3 regions of the Micromonospora sp. CNZ309 genome follow, and region 3 is predicted to be linked to each of the others. Evidence: riboswitches for the same ligand, from Rfam matches in the RefSeq annotation. Region 3 holds a riboswitch; each other region holds the start of a gene.
What was found. A riboswitch is a leader RNA that binds a small molecule or an ion and turns the genes downstream of it on or off. The one in region 3 is predicted to bind S-adenosylmethionine.
Positions count from the first base shown of each region.

Region 1 (4,380 bases), 2.9 Mb from region 3:
ATCGTCGCCTCCTACACCGATACGACCGGTTCCCACGAGCAACGCATCCCGAGCGGCACCGGCACGTTCACCACCGAGGCCATCCCGTCGCAGCCCGTCCAGTACTTCGAACGCCCCCCGGGCACGCAGTGGGGCTGCCTCGGCGAGGTGCGCCAGCGGAATTGCCCGGCCACCGCATCCGTACGGCTCCCGCGGCCACCGGTCCACCGGCCGGTCCCGGGCTGAGCCGCGCGTGCTCGTTCCGGCCGGAGCCGGCAACGATCGACGGGGCCCGGGCTGAGGCCGCCCGGTCGCGGGGACGTCAGCGGGACCGGGGCCTGCGCTTGCGGGTGGGGGAGTCGGGGGAGTCCGGCGCGGTGCCGGAGTCGGCGGTGTCCCCGTCGCCGGACGCGTCGGTCACCCGGGCGTCGGTGTGGCGCAGCTCGGCCAGCGTCGTGCCCCGGAGCTGGTAGACGGCGGTGCGCCGGATGCTCAGTTCCGCCATCGGGCCGTCCGCCGGTCGGGTCAGGTAGACCACCGTCGCCCTGCCGTCGCGCACGCTGACGCTCTCCACCGGCGTACGGTCGCCGAGGTCGACCTGGGCCTGGTAGTCCGGCTCCCCCCTGACGTTGCGCCAGGCGGCGAGGGTGAAGAAGCGGCCGGTGCCGCCGCCGTCGAGCACGACCACCCCCACCGCGTCGCCCGCGCCGTCGCCGTCGAGGTCGCCCACGGCGCACGGCCGCTGCAACTCCACCGTCGTGCCGTCGGGGCCGGACCAGCGGCCGTCGGCGAGGCGGATCGGGGCGGCGTGCCCGCGGTAGCGGACCTTCCTGCTGCCGACCAGGGTGTCGCGCAGTTCCAGGCAGGTGAGTTGGTCGCCGGTGCGGCGCGGGGTGGGGGTCGCCCGGGCGGTGTCGACGTCGTCCCGCTCGACGGCGGTGCCGGCGGGCCGGTCGGCGGACCGGTTCCGCTTCTTCCGGTTGCCCGTGGAGCAGGCGGTCGCCACCACCAGCAGGCAGGCCATGGTCAGCGCCACCACCGGGACGAGCTTGCGACGCATTCGCACGTTCCTTTCCGTCGATGTGACCGGCACCGTAACGGGCCCGCGCCAGCGCGCCCGGCGACAGGGATCCCCCTGCCCATGGGAGCGTTCCCACGAAGAGGGAATTCATCGACACGATCGAATGCCTATCGGCATTCTGGTGCCGTCCTGTCGTCCTGATCGGAGGTGCCCTGATGCTCGCTGACCGGATCGGTGGCCCGGCCCTGTCCCTGTTCCGTGCCGTCGTCGGCCTGCTCTTCCTCTGCCACGGCCTGGCCGCACTGCTCGGGATCCTCGGCGGCAGCCGGGGCACCGGCGAGGCGGTCCCGCTCGGCGAGTGGCCGGGCTGGTGGGCCGCGCTGATCCAGGCGGTCTGCGGCGGCCTGGTCCTCGTCGGGCTGTTGACCCGGCCGGCGGCCCTGCTGGCGTCCGGCTCGATGGCGTACGCGTACTTCGTGGTGCACCAGCCCGACGCGCTGCTGCCGCTGCGCAACGGCGGTGAGCTGGCCGTCCTGTTCTGCTGGTCGTTCCTGCTGATCGCCGTCTTCGGCCCCGGCGCGTGGGCGCTCGACACCCTGCTGCGCGCCCGGCGCTCCGCCGACGCCCGCTCGGTGACCGTCTGAATCCGTACCGTCGAGGAAGGTCCGCCGCCCGCCCGGCGGCGGCTGCGGGATCGCTCACAGCGTGGGATCTCCCGTCGATCCGGGCGGCGTCGGTGCTTAGACTCGACGGCACAACTGCATACCTCATCCAGAGGGGCTGAGGGATACGGCCCGACGACGCCCCGGCAACCACCCCGCGCGCTCACCGCAGAGCGACCGGCGGGGCAGGTGCCAATTCCGTCCCCGCCGCAGGGTGCGATGCGGGGAAAGATGAGAGGACCCTCGACATGACGTCGACGTTCGCCCCCTCCGGCATCGACACCACCGCCAGCCCCGCCCGCGCCCTGGTCTGCCGCGCCTGTTCGGCCCGCTACCCGCTCGCCGCCCAGCACGCCTGCTACGAGTGTTTCGGCCCGCTGGAGGTCGACTACGACGCCGCCGCGCTGGCGACGGTCACCCGGGAGCAGATCGAGGCGGGTCCGCGCAACATCTGGCGGTACGCGGCGCTGCTGCCCGCCGGGCAGGACCCGGCCACCCGGGTCACCCTCGACCCCGGCTTCACCCCGCTGGTGGCCGCCCCGCACCTGGCCGCCGAACTGGGCGTCACCGGCCCGCTCTGGGTCAAGGACGACAGCGCCAACCCGACCCACTCGTTCAAGGACCGGGTGGTCTCGGTGGCGTTGACCGCCGCCCGCGCGCTCGGCTTCAGCCGCTACGCCTGCGCCTCCACCGGAAACCTGGCCAACTCCGTCGCCGCGCACGCGGCCCGGGCCGGCGCGCCGTCGGTGGTCTTCATCCCCGGCGACCTGGAGCAGGGCAAGGTCATCACCACCGCCGTCTACGGCGGCGAGCTGGTCGCCATCGACGGCTCGTACGACGACGTGAACCGGCTCTGCGGCGAGCTGGTCGAGACGGACGAGTTCGAGGACACCGCGTTCGTCAACGTCAACGTGCGCCCCTACTACGCCGAGGGCTCGAAGACGCTCGGCTACGAGGTGGCCGAGCAGCTCGGCTGGCGGATCCCCGCGCAGGTGGTGATCCCGATGGCGTCCGGCGAACTGCTCACCAAGATCGACAAGGCGTTCGCCGAGCTGGTCGAGATCGGCCTGGTCGAGGCGCCGGCCGGCGGCTGGAAGGTGTTCGGCGCGCAGTCGGCCGGCTGCAACCCGATCGCCACCGCCCTGCACGCCGACACCGACACCATCACCCCCGTCCGGCCGACCGGCATCGCCAAGTCCCTGAACATCGGCGACCCGGCCGCCGGCATCTACGCCCTGGAGGCGGTGCGCCGCACGGGGGGCTGGATGGAGTACGTCGACGACGACGAGATCCGCGCCGGCATCCGCCTGCTGGCCCGCACCACCGGCGTCTTCGCCGAGACGGCCGGCGGCGTGACCGTGGCCGTGCTGCGCAAGCTGGTCGAGTCGGGCCGCCTGGACCCGGCCGCCGAGACCGTCGTCTTCAACACCGGCGAGGGCCTCAAGACCCTCGACGCGGTGGCCGGCCAGGTCGGCCCCACCCACCGCATCAAGCCCTCGCTGCGCGCCGCCCGCGACGCCGGCCTCCTCGGCTGACCCTCCCCTCCCCTCCTCTCCCCCCACCCCACCCCACCTGCTCCGCGTCGATCATGAGGTTGACGGCGAAGTTGATCGCGGACAGTGCCGCCAACCTCATGATCGACGGTCGGGGGCCCGGGGGTTGGGGGTTGGGTGGGGGATTCGGGGGGTAACTGGGTTTTCGCTGTGAGTGCGGAAAACGCGCCGACAAGGACTTGACGGCAGGAACCGGACGGCGCAAGATGCTCCGTGCGGGAGGGCGTTTCGCCGGAGACCTTGAGTTCTTGCGACCCAACGCCGGAGGCGTTGTGCGAGCGTCCCTCCCGACCAACTTCCGATCGGGCCAGCGTTAATTCGCTGGCCCGATCGTCGTCTGGTGGCGCACCCTCAGCCGATGAGCATCGCGATCGCGCCGCTCGACGCCGCCGACCAGGCCGCCGTCGACGAGGCGTACCGGATCGGCGCGGCGGCCAACGACGCCGACCTGCCGGACTTCCCGCCCCTGTGCCGGCGGCGCTTCGAGGCGGCGATCCGGCACCCGATGCCGGGCAACGAGCCGCTCTGGGCGCTGGCCCGGCTCGACGGCGTGCCGGCCGGCTACCTCGCGCTGGACCTGCCGCAGCTCGACAACACCGAGAACGCCACGGCCGAGGTGGTGGTGCACCCCCAGTGCCGGCGTCGAGGTGTCGGCCGTGCGCTGCACGAGCACGGCGTACGCCTGCTGCGGGAGCGGGGCCGCAAGCGGGTGCTGGCGATGGCGGTCTCCGCGCTGCCCGGCGGCCCGGCCCGCTCCGGGGCCGCCGCCGCCTTCGCCGCGTCGACCGGCGCCCGGCCGGCGCTGGCGGAGGTCCGCCGCCGGCTCGACACCACCCGGCTCGACCACGACGGCCTGGCCGCCGCGCTGGCCGACGCCCGGGGCCGGGCCGCCGGCTACGACGTCGTGCGCTGGCGGGGGGACACCCCCGAGGAGTACGTCGCCGACATCGCCTACCTGGACGGCCGGCTGATGACCGACGCGCCCCTGGGTGACGTGGAGTGGGAACCGGAGCGGATCGACGTCGAACGCGTCCGCGGCATCGAGCGGGCACTGCGGGCGCGGGGGCGGCGGCGCTACCACACGGCGGCGCGCCACGAGGCGTCCGGCCGGGTGGTCGCCTGGACCCTGCTCGACGTCGGCGCGTCGGCCGACTGGCACGCGTTC
Region 1 covers NZ_PJNG01000001.1:4,551,679-4,556,058, reverse strand. The annotation lists gene CLT72_RS19110 (hypothetical protein) at 1-225, shown strand, start outside; gene CLT72_RS19105 (hypothetical protein) at 302-1,039, opposite strand; gene CLT72_RS19100 (DoxX family protein) at 1,216-1,644, shown strand; SAM riboswitch class I at 1,765-1,900, shown strand; gene thrC (threonine synthase) at 1,911-3,197, shown strand; gene CLT72_RS19090 (GNAT family N-acetyltransferase) at 3,574-4,380, shown strand, end outside.
Region 1: it holds a riboswitch for S-adenosylmethionine, as region 3 does, so the genes downstream of both, thrC (threonine synthase) here and CLT72_RS06785 (ABC transporter substrate-binding protein) in region 3, are expected to answer to the same signal.

Region 2 (4,380 bases), 2.9 Mb from region 3:
CGGGTGGAGAACGACTCCACCGGCCTCTACCTCTGATCCCGTCCCCTCCCGACCCGCCCGGATGAGGGCGTCGGTGCCGTTTGCGTCGCTCCCGGCCGGGAAGCCAGCCGCACCACCGGCCCTGGGGAGGGACGATGCCGGTACTCGTGAAGAAGATTCTGCTCTGGGGGAGCGTCGCGTTCCTGATCTACTTCATGGCCTTCCGGCCGGAGGGCGCGGCGGAGATGTTCAAGGCGATCGGGGCGGGACTGATGGCGATGGCGCAGGGCCTCGGTGACTTCCTCACCAGCCTGATGACCTGACGACCGGGGCTGGCCCGAGCGGGGCGGCCCCGGTCGCGGATCCGGGGTCCCCCGGCGTCCCGCGTCAGTGGTGGCCGGGGGGCCAGGGCGCCGGCGGGCGCTGGCCGTACCAGCCGGGCGGGCCGAAGCCGGCCGGGTGCGCCGGGGGCGGCGGCGGGACGAGCACCACCGGGATCGGCACGACGGGCTCGTCCGGCGCCTCGACCGAACGCTGCGTGCCGTCCGGGAAGCGCAGGTGGTAGCGCTGCCCGTCCCAGATCCCCACCGGCACCTGCGGGTCCCGGCCCACGAAGAACGACCGGTACGCGCCGATCGCCTCCAGCAACTCCCGTTCCTCCCGCGCGGTCCGCTCCCGGTCGGCCGGGCGCCGGTCCAGGCCGCGCAGCGCGCCGTCGCGCAGCAGCGCCAGCCGGGTCGCCGCGAACTGGTAGCCGCGCATCGCCTTCAGCCCGCCGTCGCCGGCCACCCGCTTGGCCCACACCCGGGCCGCGTGCCGCCGTCCCAGGCTGCTCAGCGCCGCCACCTCCGGTGGGGTCAGCCAGCCCGCCCGGACGTAGTCCGGCAGGGTGCGCTCGGTGAGCCGCCCCTCCCAGGCCCGTAGCCAGACGGCGAGCCCGACCATGCCGAAGAAGACCGGCACCATCACGCCGATGAAGCCGTACAGCATGATCAGGGTCTGGCCGGTGGCCTGGGTGAGCGTCGGCAGCAGGTTCCACAGCCCATGCAGCATCATCGCCAGCAGCAGCCCGGCGAGCGGGGCGAGCACCCGGACCCACCGGCTGGCGGTGCGCGCGGCGATGCCCAGCCCCACCCCCGTCATGGAGGTGAAGAGCGGGTGGGCGAAGCCGAAGAGCAGGATCCGGACGATGAAGATGGCGATCACCTGCTGGGTGCCGGTCGCCGGCCCGTACCGCTCCACGCCACTGGCGTAGCCGTAGCCGCCCAGGTAGAGGATGTTCTCCACCATCGCGAACCCGACCGCGGAGAGCCCGCAGTAGACCAGGGCGTCGGTGATCCCGGAGATCTCCCGGCGGCGGAAGATCAGGATCAGGATCGGCCCGAGGGCCTTGGTCAGCTCCTCGATGAACGGCGCCACCAGGACCGCGGTCAGCGCGGTGGGCAGCCCCCAGTCCTCGAACAGCCCGGCCGAGAACTCGTTGACGGTCAGCGAGGCCGCGGTGGAGACGAACGCGCCCCAGGCGAAGCAGAAGATCAGGTACTTGAGGGGTTCGGGCTCGTAGCGGTCCAGCCAGAGGAAACAGCCCACCAGCACCGGAACCGGGAGGATCGCGGCGACCACGCCGATCAGCAGCGCCTCGACGCCCAGGTTCTCCCCCAGCGTGAAGACCATGAACAGCGCGCACGCCGCGATGAACAGGACGGTGCCGGCCAGCACCAGGGCCCGACGCCACCCCAGCCGCCGCAGCGGCATCCGGGGCCCGGCCCCGCCGGGCGGCGGGAGGGCGGGCGCGGTCGGCGACGGCGGCAGGGGCGCGCCGGGCGGGGTGTCGGCCATGCGGTCAGCGTAGCCATCCCGGGCCGGCTGGTCCGGTCGCATCGACCCGGCTATGCTGCCGGCAGGTCACGAGCGCCAGCGTCAAGCCCCGGCTTGCTGGCCGGCAACCCTCGTCGAGTTCGCGGTGGGGTGCCCCGGGTGATGACCGGGCCCGGCCCGATCCGCGCGCCGGGCAAGCGCGGACCCCGCCCGTGTGCGCCCACCCGGGGTCCTGGACCCCGGAGGTCGGCCGTGACCGTCACCCTCGTACCTCCGCCCGCGCCGCAGCCGCCCGCCGTCGCCGGCCCGCTCGACGTGCTCGGCGTACCCGGGCAGGTGAACCTGGACTACGCGGCCACCGCGCCCTGCGCGCGGGCCGCGGCCGACGCGGTGGCCGAGCTGCTGCCCTGGTACGCCAGCGTGCACCGCGGCGCCGGGGCGCTGTCGCGGCGCTGCACCCTCGCCTACGAGCGCGCCCGGCAGACGGTCGGCGACTTCCTCGGCGCCCGCGCCGGCGACCACGTGGTCTTCACCCGCAACACCACGGACGCGCTGAACCTGCTGGCCCGGGCGCTGCCCGCCGGCACGACGGTGGTCACCTTCGGCGGGGAGCACCACGCCAACCTGTTGCCCTGGCCGCGTGGCTCGGTGCGGCTGCCGGTGCCCGGGGATCCCGCCGGGGCGGTACGCGCGCTCGACGCCGCGCTCGGCGAGCTGCGCAGGCCGGACGCCGCCGGCCACCGGCCCACCCGCCCCGGCGCCGGACACGGGCCGCCCGTGCTGGTGGCGGTGACCGCCGCCAGCAACGTGACCGGCGAGCGCTGGCCGGTGGCCGAGCTGGCCCGGGTGGCCCGACGGCACGGGGCCCGGATCGCGGTGGACGCCGCGCAGCTCGCCCCGCACGCGCCGGTCGACGTCGCCGACCTCGACGTCGACTACCTCGCGCTCTCCGGCCACAAGCTGTACGCGCCCTTCGGCGCGGGGGTGCTCGTCGGGCGGGCGGACTGGCTGGACGCCGCACCGCCGTACCTGGCCGGTGGGGGCGCCACCAGCCACGTGGGGGCCGCCACCCACGACGTACGGTGGGCGACCGGCCCGGCCCGGCACGAGGCGGGCACCCCGAACCTGCTCGGCGCGGTCGCCCTGGCGGCGGTCTGCGCCGCCCTGGCCGACGCCGACCGGGTCGCCCTGCACGACGCCGAGCAGGCCCTGCTGACCCGGCTGCGCGAGGGCGTCGCGGCCCTGCCGCACGTGGTGGAGCTGCGCACGTTCGGGCCGGCGGTGCCCCGGGTGGGCATCGTGTCGTTCGTGGTGGCCGGCCGGGACTCGGCACAGGTGGCGGCGGAGCTGGCCGCGACGTACGACATCGGGGTGCGCGACGGCCTCTTCTGCGCCCACCCGCTGGCCCGGCGGCTGCTCGACGAGGCGGCCGCCCGCAGCGGCCGGCGGGACCTGCCGCCGACCGCCCTGCGGGCCAGCATCGGCCTGGGCAGCACGACCGGGCACGTGGACCGGCTGCTCGCCGCCCTCGCCGCGCTGGCCTGACGGGCCCGGGAGGCGGCCCTGCCGGCCCGGGAGCCCTCTCTGCCCGCAGCGGCAGGCCGGGCCGGCGGGCGCGCGGGATCGACCGGCGAGGCCGGCGGGCGGGGCCGCGCGGCGCCGTCAGGCCTGCTCCGCCACGGCGGCCGGCGTGCGGCCGCGGGTGCGCTGGATCAGCACGACGCACGCCAGCACCGCCAGCGCCGCCGCGATCGAGGTGGGGGTGACGGCCTCGCCCAGCAGCAGCGCCGACCAGAGCAGGGTGAGCACCGGCTGCGCGAGCTGGATCTGGCCGACCTGCGCGACGCCGCCCCGGGCCAGGCCCGCGTACCAGGCGAAGAAGCCCAGGAACATGGAGACCGCGGTGAGGTATCCGAACGCGGACCAGGCGACGGCGTCGGCGCGCGGTGGGGCGGCCACGGCGGCGACGAGCGTGACCGGCACGGTGACCGGCAGGGAGAGCAGCAACGCCCAGCAGATCGTCCGGGCGCCGCCCAGCTCCCGGGCCAGCGCGCCGCCCTCGGCGTACCCCAGGCCGCAGAGCACGACCGCCGCGAGCAGGAACAGGTCGGGCGGGGCGAGCGCACCGCGCACCGCGCCGCTGGCGCCGAGGAAGGCGAGCACCGCCAGCAGCCCGCCGGCGCTGGCGACCCAGAACAGCGCCGGCGGTCGCTCGCCGGCGCGCAGCACGGCGAACACGGCCGTCGTGGCGGGCAGCACGGTGATGACGACCGCGCCGTGCGCGGAGGTCTGGGTGATGAGCGCCAGGGAGGTGAACAGCGGGAAGCCGACGACGACGCCGAGGGCGACGACGGTCAGCCGCCGCCACTGGGCGCGGGTGGGGCGCGGGGCGGCGGTTAGTCGCAGGTACGCCACCGCCAGCAGCCCCGCGCCGACGGCCCGGCCGAAGGCGACGAACCACGGGTCGAGCTGCTGCACGGCGACGCGGGTGGCGGGCAGCGACATGCTGAAGGCGAGTACGCCCAGCGCACCGAGGGCGAGACCGACCGTCCGGTCCGCCGTTACCGCGTTCCGGACAGTAGC
Region 2 covers NZ_PJNG01000001.1:4,527,931-4,532,310, forward strand. The annotation lists gene CLT72_RS18985 (GroES family chaperonin) at 1-36, shown strand, start outside; gene CLT72_RS32335 (hypothetical protein) at 135-302, shown strand; gene CLT72_RS18990 (PrsW family intramembrane metalloprotease) at 367-1,860, opposite strand; SAM riboswitch class IV at 1,883-2,003, shown strand; gene CLT72_RS18995 (aminotransferase class V-fold PLP-dependent enzyme) at 2,050-3,342, shown strand; gene CLT72_RS19000 (DMT family transporter) at 3,460-4,380, opposite strand, start outside.
Region 2: it holds a riboswitch for S-adenosylmethionine, as region 3 does, so the genes downstream of both, CLT72_RS18995 (aminotransferase class V-fold PLP-dependent enzyme) here and CLT72_RS06785 (ABC transporter substrate-binding protein) in region 3, are expected to answer to the same signal.

Region 3 (4,380 bases):
GACAGGGCCAGGATGCCCAGGGGATACGGGTTGGGCCCCCACACCTGCATCCCCAGCGGCGCCAGGCCGACCCCGATGAGCAGGATCGTCGCCGCGGCCGGCAGGCCGCGGAACACGTCGGTGTAGACCCGCGCCGGCCACCGCAACCACCGCGTACGCGAGATGCCGGCGACGGCCAGCGCCATGCCGAGCACCGAGCCGAGCAGGGCGGCGGAGATCGCCAGGATCAGCGTGTTGGGCAGCCCCACCGTCAGCATCTCGGGCAGCGCCTCGCGCATGGAGTCCGCGTCGAAGAAGGTCTCCCACAGGGTGCTCAACGGATCCATCGTCGCTCCCACCGCCCCGCCCGCTCGTCGTCCGTACGTCTCAGGAGGTGGCCGACGTCGACGGCACCGCGACCGTGCCGCTGCCCGGCGTGAAGTCGGCCGGGATCGGCCGGCCCGGGTAGTACTGGGCCTGCAGGCGGCTCCACGTGCCGTCGGCGATCACCTCGTCGAGCCCCTTGTTCAGCGCCTCGCGCAGCTTGTCGTTGCCCTTGGCGACCGCGTACGCCGTCGGGGCCGGGCTGAGCAGCTTGGCCGCCACCGTGATCTTGCCGCCGCTGTCGGCGGCCGACTTGTCGCCGATCTCGGCCGGGGCGATCCAGGCGTCGGCCGTGCCGGCCTTGAGCTGGTTGATCGCGCCGTTGTAGTCGGGCACCCGGACCGGATCGAGCCCCTCGCCGGTGGCGTAGTCGTCCTGGACGGTGCCCTGCACGACCACCACCCGCTTGCCGGCGAGCTGGTCGAAGCCGGTGACGGACGAGCCGGCCGGCACGTCGAGTCCGAAGTGGCCGAAGTCGTAGCCGTTGCCGAAGTCGACGGTCTTCTTGCGCGCCTCGGTGATCGTGATAGAGGAGCTGCCGACGTCGAACTTGCGGTTGTTGACCTGCGAGAGCAGGGCGGAGAAGTCGGTGCCGACGAACTCCACCTTCAGGCCGACCTTCTGCGCGACCGCGACGAGCAGATCGTTGTCGAAGCCGGTGAACTTCCCGTCCTTGAGGTAGACGTTCGGCGGGGCGTCGGTGAGCGTGCCGGCGCGCAGCACGCCCGGCTGGAGCAGACCGTACGGGTTGTCGGCCGCGCCGGCCGCGTCGTCGCCGCAGCCGGTCAGGGCGGTGGCGGCGAGGACGGCGGCCACGCCGAGGGCGGCGGCCCGGGTGAGGGACGTCAGGATGCGCACAGGTGTCTCCGATGAGGTGTCTCCGGCGACGGGCACGGGCGTGCGTCGCCGACGGTGCGCCCGATGGGCGTACCGCTGGGATGGTTCCGGGAAGAGGGGGTGGCGCGCCTAGCGCGCGTCGCCGGGGCGACAGGAGGTGGCGCAGACCCGCATCATGTCGATGTGGCGGCGCCGCGTCAGCGCCGGCGACGCCGGTGCCACGGCGGAGACCGCCGGTGGGGGGAAGGTGCGCAGGTGCATGGCTCTCCTCGGTCGGTGTCGACCTGGAACCAGGCCGCGCTTGCACCGGAGCCGCTCCGATGCCTGGTCTTCACCCGGGGCACCCCTGCGCGGACGAGGGTTGCCGGCCAGCGAGCCGGGGCTTGACGCTGGCGCTCATGACCTGCCGACGAGGCTAGCAGCCCCCCACGCCGGGCCGTCCAGCCGTTATGACCACCCTCACGCGCTCCCGGCGCCCCCGGGGGTGCTCCCCGGTCACTCCTCGATCGCCCCGCCGACGCGGCGCAGGTGCTGCCGGAAGGTGAGCCCGGGCTCGGCGGCGCGACGGGCCAGGTAGTCGGCGAAGGCGGTCTGCTCCCGCAGCGTCTCCCCGGCGCGGATGCGCCGCGCCTGGAGCCGTTCGACGGTGCCGATGCGCTCCGCCGCCGCGAACAGCTCCGCAGCCCGCGCGGCGGGCAGGAACAGCACCCCGTCGTCGTCGGCGACCACGAGGTCGTCGGCGGTCACCAGGTGCGGCCCGACCCGGGCGCTGGTCAGCGTCTCCGGCTCCCTCGGATCGAGCCGGGCCGGCCCCGCCGGCAGGCTGCCGTAGCTGAAGACCGGCAGGCCGATCTCCACCAGCTCCGGGGTGTCGCGGTGCAGACCCCAGACGACGAGCCCGGCGACACCGGCCGCGGCGCCCTCCAGCACCGCCAGGTCCCCGACGCACGCCTCGTCGGTCCGCCCGCCGTTGTCGATGACGAGCACGTCACCGGCGGCGGCGTCGCCGTACGCCTCCAGGAACACGTCCACGCTGCCGTGGTGGCGCACCGGCAGCACCCGGCCCACGAGGCGGTGACCGGGCACGACCGCCCGGATCCCGGCCGGCGCCGCGCGCGGGGGCACGCCGAGGCGTACGCAGGCGTCGGCGATCAGCGGCGTGGACAGCTCGGCGAAGCGCTCCCGCATGACGTCCTCCCGGCGGCGCGGTGGTGCGTGGGTCGTCATCGTAGGAAGCACGGGTGCCGCCGCGGCGAGGTCCAATCCGGTGCCGCTGGCTCGGACCTAGACTGTCCACGTGATCCCGATCGAGGCCGTCGCCGTCGCCTACGGCCGCTGGATCACCCCCGACCTGCCGCTGTACGGCAACGACCACGACCGTTCCGACTTCGCTCCCTGACCGGCCCGGTGCCACACCGCCCGCCGTTCACCCCCGCCACACCTCCGGGAGCGTTCCGCCATGCCCACACCCGAGCACACCGACGTCGTACCGCCCGCCGCCGCCGATTTCACCGACACCTCCGCCGTCGCGGTGCTCCGGGCGCCACGGGCCGCCCGGGTCCTGGCGGCCAGCCTGCTCGGCCGGATCCCGCTCGGCGCGGCCCCGCTGGCCCTGCTGGTGTTCGCCCGCGAGAGCATGACGCTGACCGTCGCGGGCCTGCTCGTCGGCGCGTTCACCGCCGGCACCGCCGTGGGCCAGCCGATGCTCGCCCGGATGGCGCAGCGCTGGCGGCAGCCGCCGGTGCTGTGGCTGGCCGTGACGGCGTCGACGATCGGCTTCGCCCTCACGGCCGCGCACGTGAACCTGCCGGTGACGGTGTGCGCCGCCGCCCTGGCCGGGGCGGGTGCGCCGCCGTTCGAGTCGTGCCTGCGGGTGCTCTGGCGCGACCTGCTCCCCGCGCACCGCGTGCAGACCGCGTACACCCTGGACATCGCCGTCCAGGAGCTGATCTTCATCCTCGGCCCGGTGGTCACGCTCGCCGCCGTGGCCCTGGCCGGCCCGACCGGCGGTCTGGCCGCCGCCGCGGGCTTCCAGGCGGCCGGCACCGCGTGGTTCGCCACGACCGACGCGGTGCGTCGCTGGCGGGGCGAGCCGGCCGTACGCCACTGGGCCGGGCCGCTGCGTGCCGGCCGGCTGCGCCTGGTCCTCGGCGCGTTGCTGCTGGTCGGCGCGGCGGTGGGCAGCGTGACGGTCGCCGCGACCGGTTACGCCGAGGCCGCCGGAGCCCGGTCCTGGGCGGGCTGGCTGCTCGCCGCGCAGGCCACCGGGGCGCTGGTCGGCGGCCTGCTCTACGTACGCTTCGGCGGGCTGCGCCGGCACGCCACGCTGCCCCGCGCGGTCGGCGTCTTCGCCGTCGGCTACCTGCCGTTGCTGCTCACCCCGACCCCGCCCGCGATGCTGGGGCTGATGGCGGTCAGCGGGCTCGCGCTGCCGGCGCTGCTGACCATCGCCTTCGTCGCGATCGACGACGTGGCTCCCACCGGCACGGTGGCCGAGGCGTTCGCGTGGGCGGCGACGGCGTTCTCGGTGGGCAGCGCGGGCGGCGCGGCGGTGGCCGGTGCCGTGCTGGACGCGGCGGGGGAGGTGACCGTCGGCTTCCTGATCGCCCCGCTGAGCGCCGTCGCGGCGTGCGGGATCGCGCTGGCCGCCACCCGCGCCGCCGGCGGCGGTCGATCGGCGAGCTGATCGAGGGGCCGGTCGGCGGTGCGCCGGGGCGGGCTCAGACCCCGGCCGCCGACTCCTCGGCTGGCTGGCCCGGCTGCCCGGGTACGACCGCCGCCGGCACCCGCGGCAGCGTGAACACGAAGCGGGTCCCGTCGCGGTACGCCTCGTCCAGGCCCAGCGTCCCGCCGTGGTACTCGACGACCTTCTTGCACACCGCCAGCCCGATGCCGGTGCCCGGGTACGCGCCCCGGGGGTGCAGCCGCTGGAAGATGACGAAGATCTTCTCCGCGTACCGGGGGTCGATGCCGATGCCGTTGTCCTCGACGGCGAAGGACCAGCCCTGCGCGGTGTCCGTCACGGTGACCCGGATGCGCGGCGCCCGGTCCGGGTCGCGGAACTTGACCGCGTTGCCCAGCAGGTTCTGCCACAGCATGGTCAGCAGGGTCGGCTCGCCCCGTACGGTGGGCAGCGGGTCGCGGTCGATCGTCGCGCCCGACTCCTCCACGGCCCGGGAC
Region 3 covers NZ_PJNG01000001.1:1,669,069-1,673,448, reverse strand. The annotation lists gene CLT72_RS06790 (amino acid ABC transporter permease) at 1-326, opposite strand, end outside; gene CLT72_RS06785 (ABC transporter substrate-binding protein) at 367-1,221, opposite strand; SAM riboswitch class IV at 1,493-1,604, opposite strand; gene CLT72_RS06780 (RraA family protein) at 1,696-2,427, opposite strand; gene CLT72_RS06775 (MFS transporter) at 2,660-3,886, shown strand; gene CLT72_RS06770 (sensor histidine kinase) at 3,921-4,380, opposite strand, start outside.